Regions from separate parts of the Streptomyces sp. NPDC057474 genome, predicted to be linked through region 1. Evidence: riboswitches for the same ligand, from Rfam matches in the RefSeq annotation. Region 1 holds a riboswitch; each other region holds the start of a gene.
The links. Region 1 has a riboswitch for cyclic di-AMP ahead of ACFU53_RS18015 (transglycosylase family protein). Riboswitches for the same ligand answer to the same signal wherever they lie in the genome.

Region 1 (7,399 bases):
GAGACCACGCCCCCGTCCACCGGACACGCCTCCCCAGTGGTGTGGAGGCCTGGCTGGTCACCCGCTACACCGATGCCAAGCAGGCCCTCGCCGACGGACGTCTCTCCAAGAACCCGGCGCATCACGACGAGCCCGCGCACGCCAAGGGGAAGACGGGTATCCCCGGTGAGCGCAAGGCCGAGTTGATGACGCATCTGCTGAACATCGATCCGCCGGATCACACCCGTCTCCGCCGCCTCGTCTCCAAGGCGTTCACTCCTCGCCGGGTCGCCGAGTTCGCCTCCCGGGTCCAAGAGCTGACCGATCACCTCATCGACCAGTTCGCGGACAAGGGCGAAGCCGATCTCATCCACGAGTTCGCCTTCCCCCTCCCCATCTACGCGATCTGCGACATGCTCGGCGTCCCCCGGGAGGATCAGGACGACTTCAGGGACTGGGCGGGGATGATGATCCGGCACGGCGGCGGCCCGCGTGGCGGTGTCGCGCGGTCGGTGAAGAAGATGCGCGGCTATCTTGGCGACCTCATCCGCCGCAAGCGAGAAGGCCTCACCGAGCACCCCGCCCCCGGCGAGGACCTCATCTCCGCGCTCATCCGCGCCTCCGACCACGGTGAGCACCTCACCGAGAACGAGGCCGCGGCGATGGCGTTCATCCTGCTGTTCGCCGGGTTCGAGACGACCGTCAACCTCATCGGGAACGGCACGTACGCCCTTCTCACCCATCCCGAGCAGCGCGCCCGTCTCCAGGCCTCCCTCGACGCCCAGGAGACCGCGCTGCTCGAAACCGGCGTCGAGGAACTCCTCCGCTACGACGGCCCCGTCGAGCTGGCCACCTGGCGCTTCGCGACCCAACCCCTCACCATCGGCGGGCAGGACATCGCCCCCGGCGACCCCGTCCTCGTCGTACTCGCGGCGGCCGACCGCGACCCGGCCCGCTTCGACGACCCCGACACCCTCGACCTCTCCCGCCGCGACAACCAGCACCTCGGCTACGGCCATGGCATCCACTACTGCCTGGGCGCCCCACTCGCCCGCCTCGAAGGCCAGACCGCGCTGGCGACGCTCCTCACCCGCCTCCCCGATCTGCGACTTGCAGTGGATTCAGCCGATTTGAGGTGGCGAGGAGGGCTCATCATGCGTGGATTGCGCACGCTTCCGGTGCAATTCACCCCGCAGGAGCGGCCCGTAAGCGGTCCGTAGCAGTACCCGGGCGGCCCGTAGCAGTACCCCATTCCGCGGCAGAAGATGACACTCCCTCAACTCTGTGATCTTCACGTGATCTGTGCTGCATTAACTTGTGACAACTGATCGACTGCCGATACGTTCACACGTCAGTGCGAAGGGGTCACCACACCCGTCGCACAGGCCCCTGCTGTCGTGTGAAAGGCAACCGCATGCTCTCCGGGAACGGTCGTCACCGTCGCCCCCGTCAGGCTCCGGCCCTCCTCGTCGCGGCCGGCGTGACCGGCTCGGCCATCGCGATCCCACTCCTCGGCGCCACCGGCGCGAGTGCGGCCAGCGGAACCACCTGGGACCAGGTGGCGGAGTGCGAGAGCGGCGCCTCCTGGAGCGCGGACACCGGGAACGGGCGCTACGGCGGCCTCCAGCTGACCCAGGCGAACTGGGAGAAGTACGGCGGCCTCGACTACGCGACAACCGCCGACCAGGCCAGCCGTTCCCAGCAGATAGCGGTGGCCGAGAAGGTGCTCGCCGACCAGGGCGTCGGTGTCTGGTCCACCTGCGGACTGCTCCACAATCTCGGCGGCGACTCCGGTTCCGCCGACGTGGACACGGGCGTCGCGGACGGCTCGGCGGGGTCGGGCAGTTCATCTGACTCGTCCGGTTCGTCTGATTCATCCACTTCCACCGACGAGGCCGAGTCGACAGACTCGGCCAAGTCCGCCGATTCGACCGGCTCCACCGGCTCCGGTGGAGCCGGCAGGTCGAGCGAATCGTCCGAAACATCAGAATCGCCGGAATCGTCCCCTGGTGTCTTCGAAGGTTCCACCAAGGCCGAAACCGGCACCGACTCGGACGACACCACGGACTCCGGCAGCGCCAACTCGGACAAGTCAGCACAGAGCGACAGCTCTTCGGCTGCCGATGACAGTGAAAGCGGCACCGGCCGCCATCGAGGCACCAGTGCCGACGAGGGTGCCGATGCGGACGCTGACGCCGACGCGGGCACGGACGCGGCCGACGGCTCCCGCGTCGACTCCACGCCCTCCGGCCGTCACGCCTCCCGTGACGGCGACGCGGCGCGAGAGGTCGCGGACGGCGCGTACACCGTCCGTGCGGGCGACAATCTGACGCGCATCGTGAACTCGCTCGGCCTGGATGGCGGGTGGCGGGAGCTGTACGCCGAGAACGAGGTCACGGTCGGAACTGACCCGGACCTTATCCTTCCCGGTCAGACCCTCGAAGTCGGTGCCGAAACGGGCGAAAAGTAGCGGCAGTTCGGGTCACGGTTCGCCCCTGAATGCCCGTTTTGATCTATGTGGGAGATGAATCACAGACCCCCTGATCGTCTTTGAAATTCGGGCAATCACCTGTTTACGGTCGTGACCGCTCGCCACAGCGGGCTCTTGCGGTCGGCACGCCGAATCCTGCCAGCGACCGCAAGGAACAGTCGTCGCGTCAAGCGCCGTAGGCAGGAGCGGGGGACCCAAGGTAAGTGCCGGGTCCGGCAGTTGCGGCCCTTCGGGGGCGTGCGTCCGGAACCGGCTTGGGGTGAAGCCGCGCAACGTCAGCCGAAAGGCGAGCGTGCGCGGCCGGGCAACTCAACCGGCCCGAACCCGACAGCTCACCTCGCAGGCGTCGGTGAGGGGATCACTCCATGCTGTTTTCCAGCAAGGGCAAGCACCGTCGCCCGTCCAAGGCGGCTCGTGCCATCGCCGTCGCCGGTGTCACCGGTGCCGCGGCCATCGCCGCCCCGCTGATGGCCGCCGGCAGCGCCTCCGCCGCCACCGCCTCCGAGTGGGACGCCGTCGCCCAGTGCGAGTCCGGCGGGAACTGGTCCATCAACACCGGCAACGGCTACTACGGCGGTCTGCAGTTCTCCGCCTCCACCTGGGCCGCCTTCGGCGGTACGCAGTACGCCTCCACCGCCAACCAGGCGAGCAAGGCCCAGCAGATCGCGGTCGCCGAGAAGGTCCTCGCGGGCCAGGGCAAGGGTGCCTGGCCGGTCTGCGGCGTCGGCCTGTCCGGCGCCTCGTACGACGGCGCCGCCGCCTCCAGCGGTAACTCGAACTCCAGCTCCTCCAGCTCGAACTCCGGCTCCTCCTCGCAGAAGAGCACCCAGGAGAGCACCGAGAAGAGCACCCAGGAGACCCGCGCCTCCCGCTCCTCCGAGCGCGCCACCGTCGAGACCCCCACCGGCAAGAAGGTCAAGAAGGGCGACGGCGAGTACAAGGTCGTCAGCGGTGACACCCTCAGCGCCATCGCCGAGGAGAAGAACGTCAAGGGTGGCTGGGAGAAGCTCTTCGAGCTGAACAAGGACATCATCGACGACGCCGACTTCATCTACCCGGGCCAGCAGCTCCACCTGAGCTGACCCACGGCGATCGCGACGGCCGCCGGACGCCTGCCATCCCCACGGCCGCCCCCACGGCCGGGCAGGCGGGGCAGGTTCAGCTGGGCCGAAAAATCAGGCCGCTCCCCAGCTGAACCACAGCCCGCTCACATCCGTGTCCTCCATAGTGAAGACCTCGTGAGGGCCGTCCCCCCGTCCCCACGGGCTCCCCGCCCCGGTGCGCATTCCCCCGTACGCACCGGGGCGGGGCTTTTCTTTGCCCGTCTCCCCGGGCCGCTCCCTCCTTCTGCCTCTCCTTCTGCTCTCCTTCCGCCTCTCCTTCCGTTCCTCCTTCTGTTCACTTTCTCGCCCACCCCCCTTTGTTCCGACCTGGAACAATAGGTACCGTCTCTCTGTCCACGGGACGGTCGGTCGGCTGCTGACGGCCCGGGGGCGGTTAGGCTCTAGTCGCAGGGCCCGTGGGCCCCGCACTTCCAGCGTCACATCCCATGAAGGAGATGCTCGTGCCGTCCATCGACGTCGTCGTAGCCCGGGAAATCCTGGACTCCCGAGGCAACCCCACGGTCGAGGTCGAGGTCGGCCTCGACGACGGCAGCACGGGTCGTGCCGCCGTTCCGTCCGGCGCCTCCACGGGTGCCTTCGAAGCCATCGAGCTCCGTGACGGCGACCCCAACCGCTATCTCGGCAAGGGCGTCGAGAAGGCCGTCCTCGCCGTGATCGAGCAGATCGGCCCGGAGCTCGTCGGCTACGACGCCACCGAGCAGCGCCTGATCGACCAGGCGATGTTCGACCTGGACGCCACCGACAACAAGGGCTCCCTCGGCGCCAACGCCATCCTCGGCGTCTCCCTCGCCGTCGCCCACGCCGCCTCCGAGGCCAGCGACCTCCCGCTCTTCCGGTACCTGGGCGGCCCGAACGCGCACCTGCTGCCCGTTCCGATGATGAACATCCTGAACGGCGGCTCGCACGCCGACTCCAACGTGGACATCCAGGAGTTCATGATCGCGCCCATCGGCGCGGAGTCCTTCTCCGAGGCCCTGCGCTGGGGCGCCGAGGTCTACCACACCCTCAAGAAGGTGCTGAAGACCAAGGGCCTGTCCACCGGCCTCGGCGACGAGGGCGGCTTCGCCCCGAACCTGGAGTCCAACCGCGCCGCCCTCGACCTCATTCTCGAGGCCGTCAAGGAGGCCGGTTACACCCCCGGCGAGCAGATCGCCCTCGCGCTGGACGTCGCCGCCTCCGAGTTCTACAAGGACGGCGTCTACACCTTCGAGGGCAAGGAGCGCTCCGCCGCCGAGATGACGGAGTACTACGCCGAGCTCGTCGAGGCGTACCCGCTCGTCTCCATCGAGGACCCGCTGTTCGAGGACGACTGGGCCGGCTGGAACGCCATCACCGAGAAGCTGGGCGACAAGGTCCAGATCGTCGGCGACGACCTCTTCGTCACCAACCCGGAGCGCCTCGCCCGCGGCATCGAGGAGGGCTCGGCCAACGCCCTGCTCGTCAAGGTCAACCAGATCGGCTCGCTGACCGAGACCCTGGACGCCGTCGAGATGGCCCAGCGCAACGGCTTCAAGTGCATGATGTCCCACCGCTCCGGCGAGACCGAGGACGTCACCATCGCCGACCTCGCCGTCGCCGTGAACTGCGGTCAGATCAAGACCGGCGCCCCGGCCCGCTCGGACCGCGTCGCCAAGTACAACCAGCTGCTGCGCATCGAGGAGATCCTCGACGACGCCGCGGTGTACGCCGGCCGCTCCGCCTTCCCCCGCTTCAAGGGCTGAGCCGTCAGCTGAGAGCCGTCAGCTGAGCCGTTATAGGGCCAAGCCTGAGCCAGTCGTACGTACGTCCCCGTACCGGTCCCGTACCGTGTGCGGGGACGTACGCACGTGGGAGACACGTACGCGCAGGAGAAGAAGGGGAAGCGGGACATGGCCGTGAAGGACCGGGACCGGGACCGTTTCTCCACCGCGACCCGGCTGAAGGTGCTCGGTGAGCAGACGGCGGCCCGGGTCTACCGCTCCCAGACCAAGCGCCAGGCCCGCCGCTCCCGGCTGACCGGCCGGGCCGCGCTGCTCGCCCTCGTCCTCTGCTCGATGATCGTGGCGCTCGCCTATCCCATAAGGCAGTACGTCTCCCAGCGCGCCGAGATCGCCGACTCGCAGCGGCAGCGCCAGGAGGCGCGCGAGCGGGTCGAGGAGTTGCGCGACCTCAAGGCGCGCTGGCAGGACGACGCGTACGCCGAGCAGCGCATCCGGGAGCGGCTGCACTATGTGATGCCGGGCGAGACCGGCTACACCATGATCGACCCGGACGCGGCGAAGCAGTCCCGTACGACGCAGGGGGCGGCCGACCGCCCCTGGTACACCAATGTCTGGGACGGGGTCGACAAGGCCGACGCCGCCGACAGCTGAACGGCCACCCCGTGACCGTGAACCGATGAGCCACACCGAGGACTTGAGTAGCAGGTTATGCAGACCCCTCCGCCGCCCACCCCGCGCACCGAGCCGACCGACGCCGATGTCGAGGCCTTCCAGCAGCAGCTCGGGCGCCCGCCGCGCGGGCTGCGCGCGATCGCGCACCGCTGCCCCTGCGGGCAGCCGGATGTCGTCGAGACGGCGCCGCGCCTCCCGGACGGCACGCCCTTCCCCACGACGTACTACCTGACGTGCCCGCGCGCCGCCTCCGCGATCGGCACGCTGGAGGCGAACGGCGTGATGAAGGAGATGACGGAGCGGCTGGCGACGGACCCCGAGCTGGCCGCCGCGTACCGGGCCGCGCACGAGGACTACATCGCCCGCCGCGACGAGATCGAGGTCCTGGAGGGCTTCCCGAGCGCGGGCGGCATGCCGGACCGTGTGAAGTGCCTGCACGTCCTCGTCGGGCACTCGCTGGCCGCCGGTCCCGGCGTCAACCCGCTGGGCGACGAGGCGATCGCGATGCTCCCGGAGTGGTGGGCGAAGGGCCCGTGCGTGGTGTCCGCGCAGGAGCCGTCGAAGGAGGACGACAAGTGACCCGTGTCGCCGCCGTCGACTGCGGTACGAACTCCATCCGGCTCCTCGTCGCCGACGCCGATCCGGCCACCGGTGAACTCGTCGAGCTGGACCGGCGGATGACCATCGTCCGGCTCGGCCAGGGCGTGGACCGTACGGGCCGGCTGGCCCCCGAGGCGCTGGAGCGGACCTTCGTGGCCTGCCGGGAGTACGCGGCGGTCATCAAGGAGCTCGGCGCCGAGCGGGTCCGCTTCGTGGCCACCTCCGCCTCCCGCGACGCCGAGAACCGGGACGAGTTCGTCCGCGGTGTGTTCGACATCCTCGGCGTCGAGCCCGAGGTGATCTCCGGCGACCGGGAAGCCGAGTTCTCCTTCACCGGCGCGACCAAGGAACTGAAGGGGCGCGCCGACCTCGACAGGCCGTACCTGGTCGTGGACATCGGCGGCGGCTCGACCGAGTTCGTCGTCGGCGACGACGAGGTGCGCGGCGCCCGGTCCGTGGACATCGGCTGCGTACGGCTGACCGAGCGGCACCTCGTACGGGACGGGGCCGTCGTCGACCCGCCGCGACCGGAGCAGATCGCCGCGATCCGCGCCGACATCGAGGCCGCGCTGGACCTCGCCGAGCGGAGCGTCCCCCTGCGGGAGGCGCACACCCTCGTCGGGCTCGCCGGCTCGGTCACCACCCTGTCCGCGATCGCCCAGGACCTGCCCGCGTACGACTCGGTGGCCATCCACCACTCCCGGATCTCCTACGAGCGGGTCCGCGAGATCACCGAGTGGCTGCTGCGGTCCACGCATGCCGAGCGGGAGGCGGTCCCGTCGATGCATCCAGGGCGGGTGGACGTGATCGCGGCGGGGGCCCTCGTCCTCCTC
Region 2 (7,399 bases), on a different contig from region 1:
GGTGCTCAGCACCTCGTGGTGACGGGACGGCCGGCGCCGAGAGTGCGCCCGCTGCTGGAGGACCTCGGCAGCAGGGGGCTCGCGGTGTGCGGACAGGGCGCGCAGTTGTACGACCACGGCGCGGACCGGCTGCTCTGGTCCGTCACCCTGGACAGAGAACTCGCCGAGACCGCGCTCGGCAAGATCGAGGCGGAAGTCGGACAGGTGTACGCCGCCGTCGACCAGGACGGGGTCGACGGCCTCACCCTGATCGAGCCCGGCTACCTCATGCCGCACCCCACGCTGCCCGCCGTACGGGTGCCGCGCCGGGACGACCTGTGGTGCGAGCCGATCAGCAAGGTGCTGCTGCGCCATCCCTATCTGTCCGACGACGAGTTGGCCTCGGCGGCGCGGATGGCGGTCGGTTCGCTGGCGACGGTCACCATGTCGGGGCCCGGCACCGTCGAACTCCAGCCATGCGGCATCACCAAGGCGACGGGCCTCGCCCTGGCCGCCGACCATCTCGGACTGACCCCGGACCGCACCATCGCCTTCGGTGACATGCCCAACGACATCCCGATGTTCGACTGGGCCGCGCACGGGGTCGCCATGGCCAACGCCCACCCCGAACTCAAGGCCGTCGCCGACGAGGTGACCCTCTCGAACGAGGACGACGGCATCGCGGTGGTGCTGGAGAAGCTCTTCCCCTGAGCGGCCGCCCCATTGAACAACTGTTCCCCTGGGCCCGCCGGCCCAGGGGAACAGGGTGAAGAAGGGGGAGCCGGAGGCTCAGTACGCCCCGAAGACGTTGTCGATCGAACCGTACCGATCGGCGGCGTAGTTGCATGCCGCCGTGATGTTCGCGACCGGGTCGTAGGGGTCGTACGGGGTGCCGGACACGTGGTACGCGGCGAACGTCGGGTCGATGACCTGGAGGAGGCCCTTCGACGGGGTGCCCGCGGCGGCGTTGGAGTCCCAGTTGTTGATGGCCTGCGGGTTGCCCGACGACTCGCGCATGATGTTGCGGTGGATCCCGTCGTACGTTCCGGGAATTCCCTTTTGCGCCATGATGTCCAGCGACTCGCGGATCCAGCCGTCGAGGTTGTTCGCGTACGTCGTGACCGACGCCTGCGTGGCCGTGGCGGTCTTGGACGCCGTGTCGCTCGCGGAGGACTTCGTGGTCGACGACTCAGGGGCCGTGGACGACTTCGTCCCCTTCAGCGTCAGCTTCAGGCCCGGGCGGATCAGTGCCGGGTTGTCGCCGATGGCCGCGCGGTTGTCCTTGTAGAGCCGCTGCCAGCCGCCCTTCGTGTGGTGCTTCCGCGCGATGGCGGAGAGCGTGTCACCGGAGACCACGGTGTAGGTCGTGGACTTGGCCTGCGCCGCGGCCGGCGCGGACTGCGGGGCCGACTGTACGGAGGTGACGGCCTGGGTCGGGGTGGCGGCGTTCGCGGTCGTGGCGACCGTGAGCGGGAGGGCCAGTGCGGCCCCGCCCGTTCCGGCGGCGACGATGCCACGGGTCAACGCGTTGCTTCTGGGGCGGCGGTGTTTGCCTGCGGGCATGGCGGATTCCTCTCCGTCGCCTGCGAGGTGAGCTGTCGGGTTCGGGCTGGAGATGCCCGGCCGCGCGCGTCGTCCCGGCGGTCGCTGTGCGTGCCGCGTCCGCTGGGCGTACTGCGCGTGGCTTCACCCCTAGCCGGTCCGGTGGGGAAATTCGGACCGGCGGCTTGCCTGGGTCCCCCGCTCCTGCCGTACGTGGATGAGTGGTGATGGATGGGGAGTCCGGGGCGGCGGCAGGATTCGGCGGTCCGTCCGGACGGGGTGTGAACGTATGCGAGAGCACACGACGGGAACAAGTCCCGGTTTGGCGGTTTGGTCCAGTTGACCTTGAGTTTGCTGCGATTCGACCCCGGTTCCGGGCACGGCTCGCGACTCAACTTGCCTACCGCAAAGGGAAAGTCGCCGGAGTGGGGCGGGGGTGCCATGCGGGATGCGGGTGACCCAACTCACGGGAGAAGTCGGGTGAAGTGCAGAGTAAGCGGCAAATCGGTCAACTCGGGCCGGGTGGAGGGGGTGTGCGGGAGGGGTGGAGGGGGCGTGCGCGGGAGGGGTGGGAGGGTGTGCCCGGGAGGTGCGAGGGGGCCGTGCGTGAGCGGGAAACGGTGGACGCGTGGGCGCGGTTTCGGCCGACCGCGGAGCGCGGAGGCGTCTCCGGGGGTGGGCCGGGTACTCGGGGCCGACCGTCGCGGGCGGGTGCGGCACGCGCGTCGGTGGGTATGGGCGCGTATCAGTTGATCAAGAATGTGGAGCGGCGGTCCCCTACCACTCGGGGCGAAGCCGTGGGCGCTCGTGGTGATCGAAAGGTGACCGGATACGCTGACTCGGGTGATGACAGCGACAGATCGACAAACTTTGTCATCGACCGTGAGAGCGACCTAGACCGACCGTGTGACCGTCAGTAGACGTCAGCAGACAGGAGAACCCTCGTGACCGTCGTCGAGCCGTTTGGGCTGAGCGCGCGGGACCAGGCTCTCGAAGCCGATGTCCAGGCCGGAATGGCGGCCGTCGAGGAGGGTCTGCTCGAGGCGACCAAGAGCGAGGTCCCGTTCATCCAGGAGGCCGCCCAGCATCTGCTGCGCGCGGGCGGCAAGCGGTTCCGGCCGCTGCTGGTGATGCTCGCGGCGCAGTTCGGTGACCCGTACGCGCCGGGTGTCGTGCCCTCGGCGGTGGTGGTCGAGCTGACGCATCTGGCCACGCTGTACCACGACGACGTGATGGACGAGGCCGAGGTGCGCCGGGGCGTGCCGAGCGCGAACGCCCGCTGGGACAACTCCCTGGCCGTGCTGACCGGTGACTTCCTCTTCGCCCGCGCCTCGCACGTCCTCGCCGACCTCGGTCCTGACGCCGTCCGCATCCAGGCGGAGGCCTTCGAACGGCTGGTCACCGGACAGATCCTGGAGACCGCGGGGCCGCGCGACGGACGCGACCCGATCGAGCACTACCTCGACGTGCTGGGCGGCAAGACCGGGTCGCTGGTCGCGGTCGCCGGGCGGCTCGGCGCGCTGATGGCGGGCGCCGATGAGACCGTGGTCGACGTGCTGACCCAGTACGGGGAGCGGCTCGGCGTCGCCTTCCAGCTCGCGGACGACGTCCTCGACATCGCCTCCGACTCGCACGAGTCCGGCAAGACCCCCGGCACGGATCTCCGTGAGGGTGTGCCGACCATGCCGGTGCTGCGGCTGCGCGAGCACGCGGGGCGGCTGGGGCTGCCGGACGACATCGCCCTCTGTGAACTGCTCGACTCCGACCTCACCGACGACGCGCGCCACGCCGAGGCGCTGGCCCGGCTGCGTGTCCACCCCGCGCTGGAGCAGGCCCGCCGCGACACGATCCGCTACGCGGAGGAGGCGCGGGCCGTACTGGCACCGCTGCCGGAATGCGACGCGAAGGCGGCGCTCGTGGAGCTGTGCGACGCGGTGGTGCACCGCGCCGGTTAGGCGCCGCGCCGGTTAGGCACCGTCGACTCCCGGGCTCGTCCGCAATCGCCGGACGGGCCCGATCAATCAACGCCCGGAAGCTGATGCAGGGGGCGTTGGCTGCGTTACGGGGAGAAAACGGAATCGCGGGGTCTTTCGTTGCATAAGCATCGCGTGGTAATCGCGGTGGCAATCGCGTGGTGAGGGTCTGATCTTCTCCGGCATCGCGGTGGCCACCGCGGCCGGTGTCGCCGCCGCCGTGATCCCGGCGGTCGCGGACAGCGGAAGCCGCGGGGGCGGGCAGGAGATCGCGGTGCAGCAAGGTGGGAACGCCGACGGCGACCTCTTCGGCGGCGCCGGCGCCGGGCGGGCCCGCCGTGGGGGACAAGGACGGCGCGGCACCGACAAGCAGCGCAGCCACCCGTTCGGATGACGGTACCCGGTCAAGCCTCCAAGCGCCGGGGGCTGCCGGCGAACACCGCCGAGATCCTCCGGCTCAACACCGTCGGCGGCGTCCCGCACAAGGCGGACTACGTGTTCGTCAATCGCTAGAGCGCCAGTTCGATCGACGGCGCCTCCCCCTGACGACCCCTACGGGTTGGGGGGAGGTGTCGCCTCGCTGTGTCATCCCGTAGCAGTACGTCGAGTTGAGCCCGGAGTCTGACGCTTCTCTCTGGCCGATTTGGTCAGATGGGTATCACCACTCCTCACCGATTCGGGTGAGAATGGCGGCTCCGAGTAGACGCCGCCGCCGACGACGGAGGTAAGGCACACATGGCACCGTACGAAACCGACGACAGCGCCCGGTCCGGCGACGCCGCCGCGCTCGCGGCCGAGGCCGAGGAGATGCGCTCGGCACGGCGACGCAAGGCCGCGCGGTACGTCGTCCCGGTCACCGTGCTGGGCGTGGCGGCCGCGACCATCGGGCTCGTCCCGGCCTTCGCCGGCTCCGGTGACCCCGATCTGCCGAAGATCAGCGCGCAGGAACTCATCGAGAAGATCGCCGCTTCGGACGTAGAGCAGGTGTCCGGCACGGTGAAGATCACCACGGATCTGGGCCTGCCCGACCTGGGCGGTCTCGCGGGCGGCCTCGCCTCGCAGGCGCCCTCCGGGGGCGACGGCGGATCGGCCGCCGACCCCTCCGCCAAGCTCCTCGAACTCGCCTCCGGCACCCACACGTTGCGGGTCGCCACCGACGGCCCGGACAAGCAGAAGCTGTCGCTGCTGGACGACGCCGCCGAGTACAGCGTCATCCACAACGGCGACGACCTGTGGGCCTACGACAGCGCCTCGAACGAGGTGTACCACGCGACCGACGCCGGTGAGGGCAAGGACCGCGAGGGTGAGGGCGGCAAGGGCAAGCACGCACCCGACGCCTCCGAGGACGTGCCCGCCACGCCTCAGAAACTGGCCGAGGAGGCCCTGAAGGCCGTCGACGACACCACATCCGTGACCGTCGACGGGACCGCGCAGGTCGCCGGACGGGACGCCTACAAGCTGGTGATCAAGCCGAAGCAGTCCGGTTCGACGGTCGGGGCGATCTCGATCGCCGTCGACGCGAAGACGGGGCTGCCGCTGAAGTTCACGCTCACCCCGACGAGCGGCGGCGCGGCCGTCGTGGACGCGGGCTTCACGAAGGTCGACTTCGGCAAGCCGAGCGCCTCGACGTTCGACTTCACTCCGCCGAAGGGCGCGAAGGTCACGGAGGCCGACGAGGTCGAGAAGTCGGGCGACCACGAGTCCGGCTTCGGCGACTCCGCGTTCGAGGAGTCCGGCAAGAACGGGGCGTCCAAGGACGGCAAGGGACTCAAGGAGGGCAAGGGACTCAAGGGCTCCGAGGGCTCCGGGGAGGAGTTCGCCAGCGGCCTCGACGGGCTGAAGACCATCGGCAAGGGCTGGAGCACCATCGCCGAGTTCGACAGCGGCGCCGAGGGCGGCATGCCCACCGGCGACGGCGACTCGTCCGGTGATGCCCGGGTCGACGGGTTCCTGAACTCCCTCGGCGACCAGGTCAAGGGCGAGTTCGGCTCGGGTACGGTCTTCAAGACCCGGCTGATCAACGTCCTCTTCACCGAGGACGGCAAGGTGTACGCGGGTGCCGTCACCAAGGACGCGCTGGTGAAGGCGGCCAACGCGGCGAAGTAGCGACGACTGACCGGTGGGCCGGGACGGCGAGACCGCTGTCCCGGCCCACCGGCCGTACCCGAGGGGAGCCATGACCGACGCAGCCATCCACACCCAGGGGCTGACCAAGACCTTCCGCGGCGGCCAGGTGGCCGTGGACCACCTGGAACTGACGGTTCCCAGCGGCAGCGTCTTCGGCTTCCTCGGCCCGAACGGCTCGGGCAAGACCACCACCATCCGCATGCTGATGGGTCTGATCGAGCCGACCTCGGGCACGGCCCGGGTCCTCGGCCGGCCCATGCCGTGCTCCACCCGGACCGTGCTCCCGCACGTGGGCGCCCTCATCGAGGGACCCGCGCTGTACGGGTTCCTCTCCGGCCGCGACAACCTGATCCGCTACGACTCCGCCGACCCGACCGCCGACCCGCGCACCCGGCGTACGCGGGTCGCGACCGCGCTCGACCGGGTGGGGCTCGGGGCCGCCGCCGGCAAGAAGGCGAAGGCGTACTCGCTGGGCATGAAACAGCGGCTGGGCCTCGCGGCGGCGCTGCTCCAGCCGCGCCGCCTCCTCGTCCTCGACGAGCCGACCAACGGGCTCGATCCGCAGGGCATGCGGGAGATCCGCGCCCTGGTACGGGAGCTGGCGTCCGACGGCACCACCGTCTTCCTCTCCTCGCACCTGCTCGACGAGATCGAGCAGGTGTGCACCCATGCCGCCGTCATGGCCCAGGGCCGACTCATCACCCAGGGGTCGGTGAGCGAACTCGCGGCCGGCGCGCGCGGCCGCCTCGTCGTCACCACCCCCGACACGGCGGACGCGGCCCGCGTACTCAAGGAACAGGGCGTCGGGGATGTGGTTGTGACCGAGGGAGAGGGCCGGGGCGACGGCCGAGGCCCGGCCGAGGGGGACCGGGTGGGCGAGGGAGGCCGGGTGACGGCAGAACCGCCACCACCCGACCGCGACCTCGCCGATCTGAACGCCGCACTGGTCACCGCGGGCGTCCGCGTCCGCGGCTTCGCCCTCGAACGCGCCTCCCTGGAGGACGCGTTCGTGGCGCTCACGGGGGAGGGTTTCGATGTCGCGGGTTGAGATGTCCTCCGGTGAGGCCGAGCCGGCGGTGACGCCCGAGGCCGCTTCATCCGACGCCCGTACGTCCAGCATCCTCTGGACCTTCGGGCTGTTCCGCAGCGAGTTGGTGACCACCTTCCGGCGGTGGCGGACGATCGCGCTGCTGGGTGTGCTCGCGGCGGTGCCGGTACTCGTCGGGATCGCGGTGCGGATCGAGACGGGTGACGGGGCGTCGATGGGCGGCGGACCGGGCGGCGGTGGCGGCGGGCCCGCGTTCATCGCGCAGATCACCAACAACGGGCTGTTCCTGGTGTTCACGGCGCTGGCCGCGACGCTCCCCTTCTTCCTGCCGATGGCCGTCGGCGTGATCGCTGGGGACGCGATCGCGGGCGAGGCGAACGCGGGCACCCTCCGCTATCTGCTGGTCTCACCCGCCGGCCGGACCCGGCTGCTGCTCACCAAGTACGCGACGACCATGACGTTCTGCCTGGTCGCGACCCTCGTCGTGGCGGCCTCGGCACTGGCCGTCGGGGCATTGCTGTTCCCGCTCGGCGACCTGACGACGATCTCCGGCACGCGCATCAGCTTCGCCGACGGGCTGCTGCGGGCGCTGCTGATCGCGCTGGCGGTGGCCGCGTCACTGATCGGGATCGCGGCCCTCGGGCTGTTCATCTCCACCCTCACCAACAGCGGCATCGCCGCGATGGCCACCACGGTCGGGCTCCTCATCACCGTCCAGATCCTCGACCAG
Region 3 (7,399 bases), on a different contig from region 1:
CCTGGTCGGCGAGGCGGCGGGACTCGTGGGTGGAGTAGCCGTGGACGTAGTTGTCGATGTCGATGTCGTCGAGGGAGCCGGATATGGGCAGGGGGTGGGGTGCGGATGTGGACGCAGTGGTCTTCATGAGGAGTGAGCCTCGTTCGGGAGGGGGGCTGCGAACAGGGCCAATGGGGAGTGGCGTAAGGGGACCAATCCGACCGGCCCGAGCCGCCCAGCTCAAGGGAGGCGGCCCGATCCTGCCAGCTCAAGCCGCCCGGCTAAAAGCCGCCCGGCTAAAAGCCGCCCGGCCCGCGCCGCCCGGCCCGCGCCGCCCGGCCCGCGCCGCCCGGCCCGCGCCGCCCGGCTCAGGCCACCCGCGTGGCCCCCGCGTACGGCATCTCGTCGAGAGGTGCCACGCGTACCGGGGCCGACGGGTTCGGGGCGTGGATCATCTGGCCGTTGCCGATGTAGATGCCCACGTGGCTGATGCCGGAGTAGTAGAAGACGAGGTCGCCGGGGCGGAGTTCGGAGCGGGCGACGCGGCGGCCGGCGTTGATCTGGGAGTAGGTGGTGCGGGGGAGGGAGACGCCGGCGGCGCGGTAGGCCGCCAGGGTGAGGCCGGAGCAGTCGAAGGCGTTGGGGCCGGTAGCGCCCCAGACGTAGGGGCTGCCGAGCTTGGAGTAGGCGTAGGAGATGGCCGCAGCGGCGCGGGAGTTGGGGGCGTCGGTGGTGGCGGAGGCGGGGGAGACCGGGCCGGTGAGGCCGCGCCGGGACGAGGCGGAGGAGCGCGAGGTGTGACCCGCGGTGCCGCCCGGGGTGTCCAACCGCGTGCTGTCCTCGGTGGTGAGCCGGCCGAGCAGCTGTCGCGCGTCGCTCAGCTTGGAGGTGACGGTCTTCTTGTGCCGCTTCAGCTCCGTCTGCCGGGTCTTGAGCGTACCCAGTTCGACGCGGGCGGCCCCGCGCAGCCGTTCGATCTCCAGCAACTGCTTCCGTACGCTCGCCACGTCGGCCGAGTGGCGGCTGCCGACGCGCTCGGCGAGGGCGGCGCCGTCCAGGTACTGGTCCGGGTCGGCGGAGAGCGCGAGCTGCCAGGAGGGGTCCATGCCCCCACCCCGGTACTGCGCCGCGGCCAGCGAACCGAGCTTGTCCCGTGCCGAGTTGAGCCGCTCGGTGCGGCGGGCGGCCTGGTCGCGCAGCTCTTCGAGGTTCTCCTGCGCCTTGTCGGCCTTCTCCTTCGCGCCGTTGTACTTCTCGGTGGCGACCTCAGCCTCTTGGTACAGCTTGTCCACCTTCGCCTTGACCTGGTCAGGCGTGAGCTGTGGATCGGCGTGCCCGGTGCCGTCGAAACCGGTCGCGGTCGCCGCGCCCGCGAGGGCGAACGTCGCGGCCGTGCGGACCGTATGGCCGCCGAGTGAGCGCTGTCTGGGCTTGCGGTGCGCTGCCATGTGGAGTCCACGTCCTCTCCGTACGACCGCCGTCCGCAGTACGAACATCGTCTGTCCGTACGGACCGCCTGGGGGGAGCGGTTACGCGTCCGGCGGCGGCCCGCACAGGGGGAGCGGGACGCCGCCGGACCTTCTCGGCGGTGGTGTCCGACTGCCGCCCCTGGCCCGGGCGGCGGTGGGGAGCCGGTCACCTGAGGGAGGACGCTAAACCTGGCTGTGACGGCACGGTAACGCGTTGTACGGAAGTGGCGTGCACCGACCATGAGGTGACCGTATGTGACCGTGATCCCGCCCTGGCGCCGCCGACTTCACGCTGTGCGATGACCGATGCGGCCATTTCGGACCGGTCGGGGGTGCGGCGGTGCTATGCGGCGCATATACGCAAGATCATCACAGCGTCGGACGTCCCGAAGCGCCACCCTCAGTGCCCCCGGTGAACTTGCTGTGCCCGCCCCGGTCCCGTCGGAGTACGGGTCTCTCATTAGGCTCCGCGCATGGACGTACTCATCCACATCCTCGTCGCCCTCCACATCATCGGCATCGCCTCCCTCCTGGGCGGCTTCCTCACCCAGATGAAGGCCATGGGCCAGGGCACCGCCCGCTTCGTCCCCGCCATGCTTCACGGCGCCCTCACCATGCTCGTCACGGGCGTGCTCCTCGTCGGCCTCAACCAGGCCGACGACCAGCCCGTCAACAACATCAAGATCGGCGTCAAGCTGGCACTGCTGATCGTGATCCTTGGGCTGGTCTACGTGAAACGGGACGAGGAGGCGGTGGAGAAGCCGCTGTTCGGCCTGGTGGGCGCGCTGACCACCGCGAACATCTTCATCGCGGTGCTCTGGACCTGAGGGCTCGCGCCCCTCCGCGAACCGTGCCGTTACGCCGGCCGCACCACGCTGTGGATCGACGACTCCCCGTCGTAGAACACCGACTCCTCGCGGACGTACGCGCCCGGCTTCGGGGCGTGGATCATCATGCCGTTGCCGATGTAGAGGCCGACATGGCCGATGTTGTCGTAGAAGAAGACGAGGTCACCGGGTCTGGCGTTGGCGAGGGAGACGGTGGTGCCGGCGGTGGCCTGGTCGTAGGTGATGCGGGGGAGGTCGACGCCGGCGGCCTTCCAGGCGGCCTGGGTGAGGCCGGAGCAGTCGTAGGAGCCGGGGCCGGTGGCGCCCCAGACGTACGGCTTGCCGATCTGTGCGCGGGCGAAGGTCAGGGCCTTGGCGGCCTTCGAGGCGTAGGTGGAGTCCTCGGCCGGAGCGGCGGTCTCGGTGGACGTCTCCGAGCCGGTGGAGGTCTCCTCCCGGGTTCCCTGGGTTCCCTGGGTGCTCTGGGTGCTCTGGGCTCCTTGGGTCTCCTGGGTCGTCGTCTGCGCCGCCTGCTGTCGCGCGAGCTCCTCCGCCTTGCGGTCGGCCTCCTCCTGCTCGCGCTGTTCGATCGCGGCGAGCCGGGCCTTCTCCTCGGCGGTGAGGGTGGAGAGCAGTTCGCGGGCCTCGGCGAGCTTCGCCTGGACCTTGGCCTTGCTGGTCTTGAGGGCGTTCTGTGACTCGGTGAGCTGTTCGAGGCTGTCGCTCGCCTCCTGGCGCTGCTCCGTCGCCTCGGCCTGCTGGGTGACGTACGCGTCGACGGTGTCCTTCTGACGGCCCGTCAACCGGTCCATCAGCTGGTTCTGGTCGAAGTAGTCCTGTGGGTTGTCCGCCAGGAGCAGCGAGGCCTGGTTGGGGGCGGCCGCGCCCGTGCGGTACTGGGCCGCGGCGAACGAACCCAGTTCCTCCCGCGCCCCGTTGAGCTTCTCCGTACGCTTGGCGACGTCGTCGAGGAGGGTGTCGACCTTCTTCTTCTGCTTGGTCGTTTTCTCCTTGGCCGCGTTGTAGCTCTCGGTCGCCGAACCGGCCTGGCGGTAGAGGTCGTCGACCTTCTTCTCGACTTCCTCCAGGCTCGGCTTGTCGTCGGTCGACGGGGCGGCTGTGGCCGTCTGGGAGAGCAGGGCCACGGAGGTGAGGGCGGCCGTGGCGAGAGCAGGGGTGCGTATGCCCACGCGCGTTCCGGCAGGACGCGGCTTGCGGTGCGGCGCCATGGTTCGGCGTCTCCTTCCGTAGTCCGCCTACCGAGTTAGCTGTCGGGTTCGGGCGCAAGCTTCGGAAGGTTTGCCCTACGACCCTTGCCGCCTGCGGCGGTCGGGTCGATTCACCCCAGAGGTCGGTGGGTCCCCGGCTCCGGCTGCCACGGGAGGCGTACCGGACTCGGCGGAGGCCGTGCGGCCCGGCGACGTTCGCCGGTTGGGTCGTACGGCCTAGCGAAACGCTAGCCAACTCGTGTGGCCCGTGTGAAGGTTGATGGTCGATATGCCCGATACGTTTTCGTGACCTTAGCCTCTTCGGCACGGCAGGCGGTATTCTCGATCGCTCATCGTTGTGGGGTGATCGCGGTGAGTGGTGAAGGTGGACTTCCCGGGGTGGCCTCCCGCTGTCAGTGGGGGCGCCTAGACTCGGAGAGCGATGAGCAGCCTCTTTGACGACAGCTTCCTGGCGGACCTCCAGGCCCCGCGCGGCCGCGCGGAGGAACCCCCGCCGCCACCCGAGGACGATCACGTACCGGAGCCGCTTCCGGACGATCTGTTCGGCGGGAAGTTCGACGTGCCACCGGACCGGGACGCGTACTACCGCGACGGCGCCCCCCGCCCCGCCCTCGACGCGGCGGCGCTCCTGGACGGGCTGAACGAGAACCAGCGCGCGGCCGTGGTCCACGCGGGCTCGCCCCTGCTCATCGTGGCCGGCGCCGGCTCCGGCAAGACCCGTGTGCTCACCCACCGCATCGCACACCTGCTCGGCGAGCGGAATGTCCACCCGGGCCAGATCCTCGCGATCACCTTCACCAACAAGGCCGCGGGCGAGATGAAGGAGCGCGTCGAGCAACTCGTCGGACCGCGCGCCAAAGCGATGTGGGTCATGACCTTCCACAGCGCGTGCGTACGGATCCTCCGGCGCGAGTCGAAGAAGCTCGGCTTCACGTCCTCCTTCTCGATCTACGACGCCGCCGACAGCAAGCGGCTGATGGCGCTCGTCTGCCGTGATCTGGACCTCGATCCGAAGCGTTTCCCGCCCAAGTCCTTCAGCGCCAAGATCTCGAACCTCAAGAACGAGCTGATCGACGAGGAGGACTTCGCCGCCCAGGCCGCCGACGGCTTCGAGAAGACCCTCGCCCAGGCCTACGCGATGTACCAGTCCCGTCTCCGCGAGGCGAACGCGCTCGACTTCGACGACCTGATCATGACGACGGTCAATCTGCTGCGCGCCTTCCCGGACGTCGCCGAGCACTACCGCCGCCGCTTCCGCCACGTCCTCGTCGACGAGTACCAGGACACCAACCACGCCCAGTACGCCCTGGTCAGAGAGTTGGTCGGCACCTCCGAGCACTCGGTCGACGTTCCGCCCACCGAGTGGGACGTACCCCCCGCCGAGCTCTGCGTCGTGGGTGACGCCGACCAGTCGATCTACGCCTTCCGCGGCGCGACCATCCGCAACATCCTCCAGTTCGAGGAGGACTACCCGGACGCGACGACGATCCTGCTGGAGCAGAACTACCGCTCCACCCAGACCATCCTGAGCGCGGCCAACGCGGTCATCGAGCGCAACGAGTCCCGCCGCCCCAAGAACCTGTGGACCAACGCGGGCGCGGGTGCGCAGATCACCGGCTATGTCGCCGACACCGAGCACGACGAGGCCCAGTTCGTCGCCGACGAGATAGACCGACTGACGGACGCGGGCGACGCGAAGGCCGGAGACGTCGCCGTCTTCTACCGTACGAACGCCCAGTCCCGTGTCTTCGAAGAGGTCTTCATCCGCGTCGGCCTGCCCTACAAGGTCGTCGGTGGCGTCCGTTTCTACGAGCGCAAAGAAGTCCGGGACGTCCTCGCATATCTGCGCGTCCTGGCCAACCCGGAGGATTCGGTCCCGCTGCGCCGTATCCTCAACGTGCCCAAGCGCGGCATCGGTGACCGCGCGGAGGCGATGATCGACGCCCTCTCGCAGCGCGAGAAGATCAGCTTCCCGCAGGCGCTGAAGCGTGTCGACGAGGCGTACGGCATGGCGGCTCGGTCGACGAACGCCGTCAAGCGGTTCACCACGCTGATGGAGGACCTGCGGACCATCGTCGAGTCCGGCGCCGGACCCGCGACCATCCTGGAGGCGGTCCTCGAACGCACCGGCTATCTGGCCGAGTTGCAGGCCTCCACCGACCCGCAGGACGAGACCCGCATCGAGAACCTCCAGGAACTCGCCGCCGTCGCCCTGGAGTTCGAGCAGGAGTCCGGGGCCGCAGAGGGTGAGGGCGAGGCGGCGGCTGCGACGCCCGCCGGGCTCCCCGCCTTCCTGGAGCGGGTGGCACTGGTCGCCGACTCCGACCAGATCCCGGACGAGGAGGAGGACGGCTCAGGCGTCATCACGCTCATGACCCTCCACACCGCGAAGGGCCTGGAGTTCCCGGTCGTCTTCCTGACCGGCATGGAGGACGGCGTCTTCCCGCACATGCGCGCCCTCGGTCAGACCAAGGAGCTGGAGGAGGAGCGTCGTCTTGCGTACGTCGGCATCACCCGCGCGCGTGAACGGCTCTACCTCACCCGGTCCACGCTCCGCAGCGCCTGGGGCCAGCCCTCGTACAATCCGCCGTCCCGCTTCCTGGAGGAGATCCCGGCCACCCATCTGGAGTGGAAGCGCACGGGCGCCTCCGCCCCGGTGTCCTCGGGCCCGGCCGCCGGGATCGCGTCCTCACTGTCCTCGTCCCGCTCCCGTTCCTCGGCCTCCGGCGGGTCCGGCTTCGCGACCCGCCGCACCGACGAGAAGCCGGTGGTCTCGCTCGCCGTGGGCGACCGTGTCACCCACGACCAGTTCGGCCTCGGCACGGTCGTCGGCGTCAACGGCACGGGCGCGAACGCGGAGGCGACGATCGACTTCGGCGACACCAAGCCGAAGCGGCTGCTGCTGCGGTACGCGCCGGTGGAGAAGCTGTAGCGAGCTCTACGCGGCGAGCGTCACGGCCGCGATGAAATGACTCGGGCCCCTGCTGAGCAGGGGCCCGGTCTTCGTTTCGCTGTCCGTCACGGGGTCTGTTACGTCGGGTCCAGCCCGTGGCTGCGCAGCCACGGCAGGGGGTCTATGGCGGAGCCGCCCGCCGGGTGGACCTCGAAGTGCAGGTGCGGGCCGGTCGAGTTGCCCGAGTTGCCGGAGTAGGCGATGGCGTCGCCGGCCTTGACGGTCGTACCGGAGGCGACCTTGTACGTGGAGAGGTGGCAGTACCAGGTCTCGGTGCCGTCCTTGGCGGTCACGATGACCATGTTGCCGTAGGCGCTGTTCCACTGGGTGCGCACGGTGCCGTCGGTCGCGGCCATCACCGGGGTGCCGTACGAGACGGGGAAGTCTATGCCGGTGTGCAGGGACATCCAGTTGACGCCGGACTGTCCGTAGTAGGCGCTGAGTCCGTGCCGGGCGACCGGCAGTGCAAACTTCGGCCGCAGTCGCTCCTTGCGGGCCGCGTCGGCCGCCGCCTTCTTCTGCTCCAGCTCCTGCTGGGCCTTGAGGTCGATGCGCTCCTGCGTCCGGCTGGCCCGGTCGGCGAAGTCGTCGGCCTCGGCGGAGAGGCTCGCCAGCTGGGTGTCGAGCTGGTTGTTGGCGGTGGACGGCTTCACGGCGGTGGCGTCGTCCGACTTGACGGAAGCCGTCGTCTCCGTGTCGTCCGACGTGGCGCCGACCGAGGCCGCCGCGATCCCCGCGACACCCATGACGCAGGCCGACGGAACGGCCACGGTCAGCAGGGCGGAACGTTTGGCCGGAGCCTTCCGACGCGATCGCGAGGCCGCGCGGGTGGCCGCCCGGCCGGGACTCGCGCTCCTGGTGGCCGCCGGGGTGACCTCCTCCTCGCCGTCGAGGAGCGAGGCGCGGTCCGCGCCGTCGGCCTCGAACTCGCCGTCCGCGGGG

Region 2: linked by a shared signal. The riboswitch ahead of ACFU53_RS32955 (transglycosylase SLT domain-containing protein) and the one ahead of ACFU53_RS18015 (transglycosylase family protein) in region 1 are both predicted to bind cyclic di-AMP.
Region 3: linked by a shared signal. The riboswitch ahead of ACFU53_RS21880 (NlpC/P60 family protein) and the one ahead of ACFU53_RS18015 (transglycosylase family protein) in region 1 are both predicted to bind cyclic di-AMP.

What each region holds. Positions count from the first base shown of each region.
Region 1 is NZ_JBHVDX010000055.1:12,424-19,822, reverse strand. It holds gene ACFU53_RS18025 (cytochrome P450) at 1-1,199, shown strand, start outside; gene ACFU53_RS18020 (transglycosylase family protein) at 1,394-2,449, shown strand; cyclic di-AMP (ydaO/yuaA leader) riboswitch at 2,632-2,831, shown strand; gene ACFU53_RS18015 (transglycosylase family protein) at 2,836-3,552, shown strand; gene eno (phosphopyruvate hydratase) at 4,035-5,315, shown strand; gene ACFU53_RS18005 (septum formation initiator family protein) at 5,463-5,945, shown strand; gene ACFU53_RS18000 (DUF501 domain-containing protein) at 6,003-6,545, shown strand; gene ACFU53_RS17995 (exopolyphosphatase) at 6,542-7,399, shown strand, end outside.
Region 2 is NZ_JBHVDX010000157.1:6,751-14,149, reverse strand. It holds gene ACFU53_RS32960 (Cof-type HAD-IIB family hydrolase) at 1-690, shown strand, start outside; gene ACFU53_RS32955 (transglycosylase SLT domain-containing protein) at 769-1,542, opposite strand; cyclic di-AMP (ydaO/yuaA leader) riboswitch at 1,547-1,755, opposite strand; gene ACFU53_RS32950 (polyprenyl synthetase family protein) at 2,466-3,476, shown strand; gene ACFU53_RS32945 (hypothetical protein) at 3,685-3,888, shown strand; gene ACFU53_RS32940 (hypothetical protein) at 3,885-4,007, shown strand; gene ACFU53_RS32935 (outer membrane lipoprotein carrier protein LolA) at 4,230-5,600, shown strand; gene ACFU53_RS32930 (ABC transporter ATP-binding protein) at 5,671-6,669, shown strand; gene ACFU53_RS32925 (ABC transporter permease) at 6,671-7,399, shown strand, end outside.
Region 3 is NZ_JBHVDX010000075.1:13,720-21,118, forward strand. It holds gene ACFU53_RS21865 (L-histidine N(alpha)-methyltransferase) at 1-127, opposite strand, end outside; gene ACFU53_RS21870 (NlpC/P60 family protein) at 348-1,427, opposite strand; gene ACFU53_RS21875 (hypothetical protein) at 1,922-2,275, shown strand; gene ACFU53_RS21880 (NlpC/P60 family protein) at 2,305-3,504, opposite strand; cyclic di-AMP (ydaO/yuaA leader) riboswitch at 3,513-3,686, opposite strand; gene pcrA (DNA helicase PcrA) at 3,926-6,436, shown strand; gene ACFU53_RS21890 (M23 family metallopeptidase) at 6,535-7,399, opposite strand, start outside.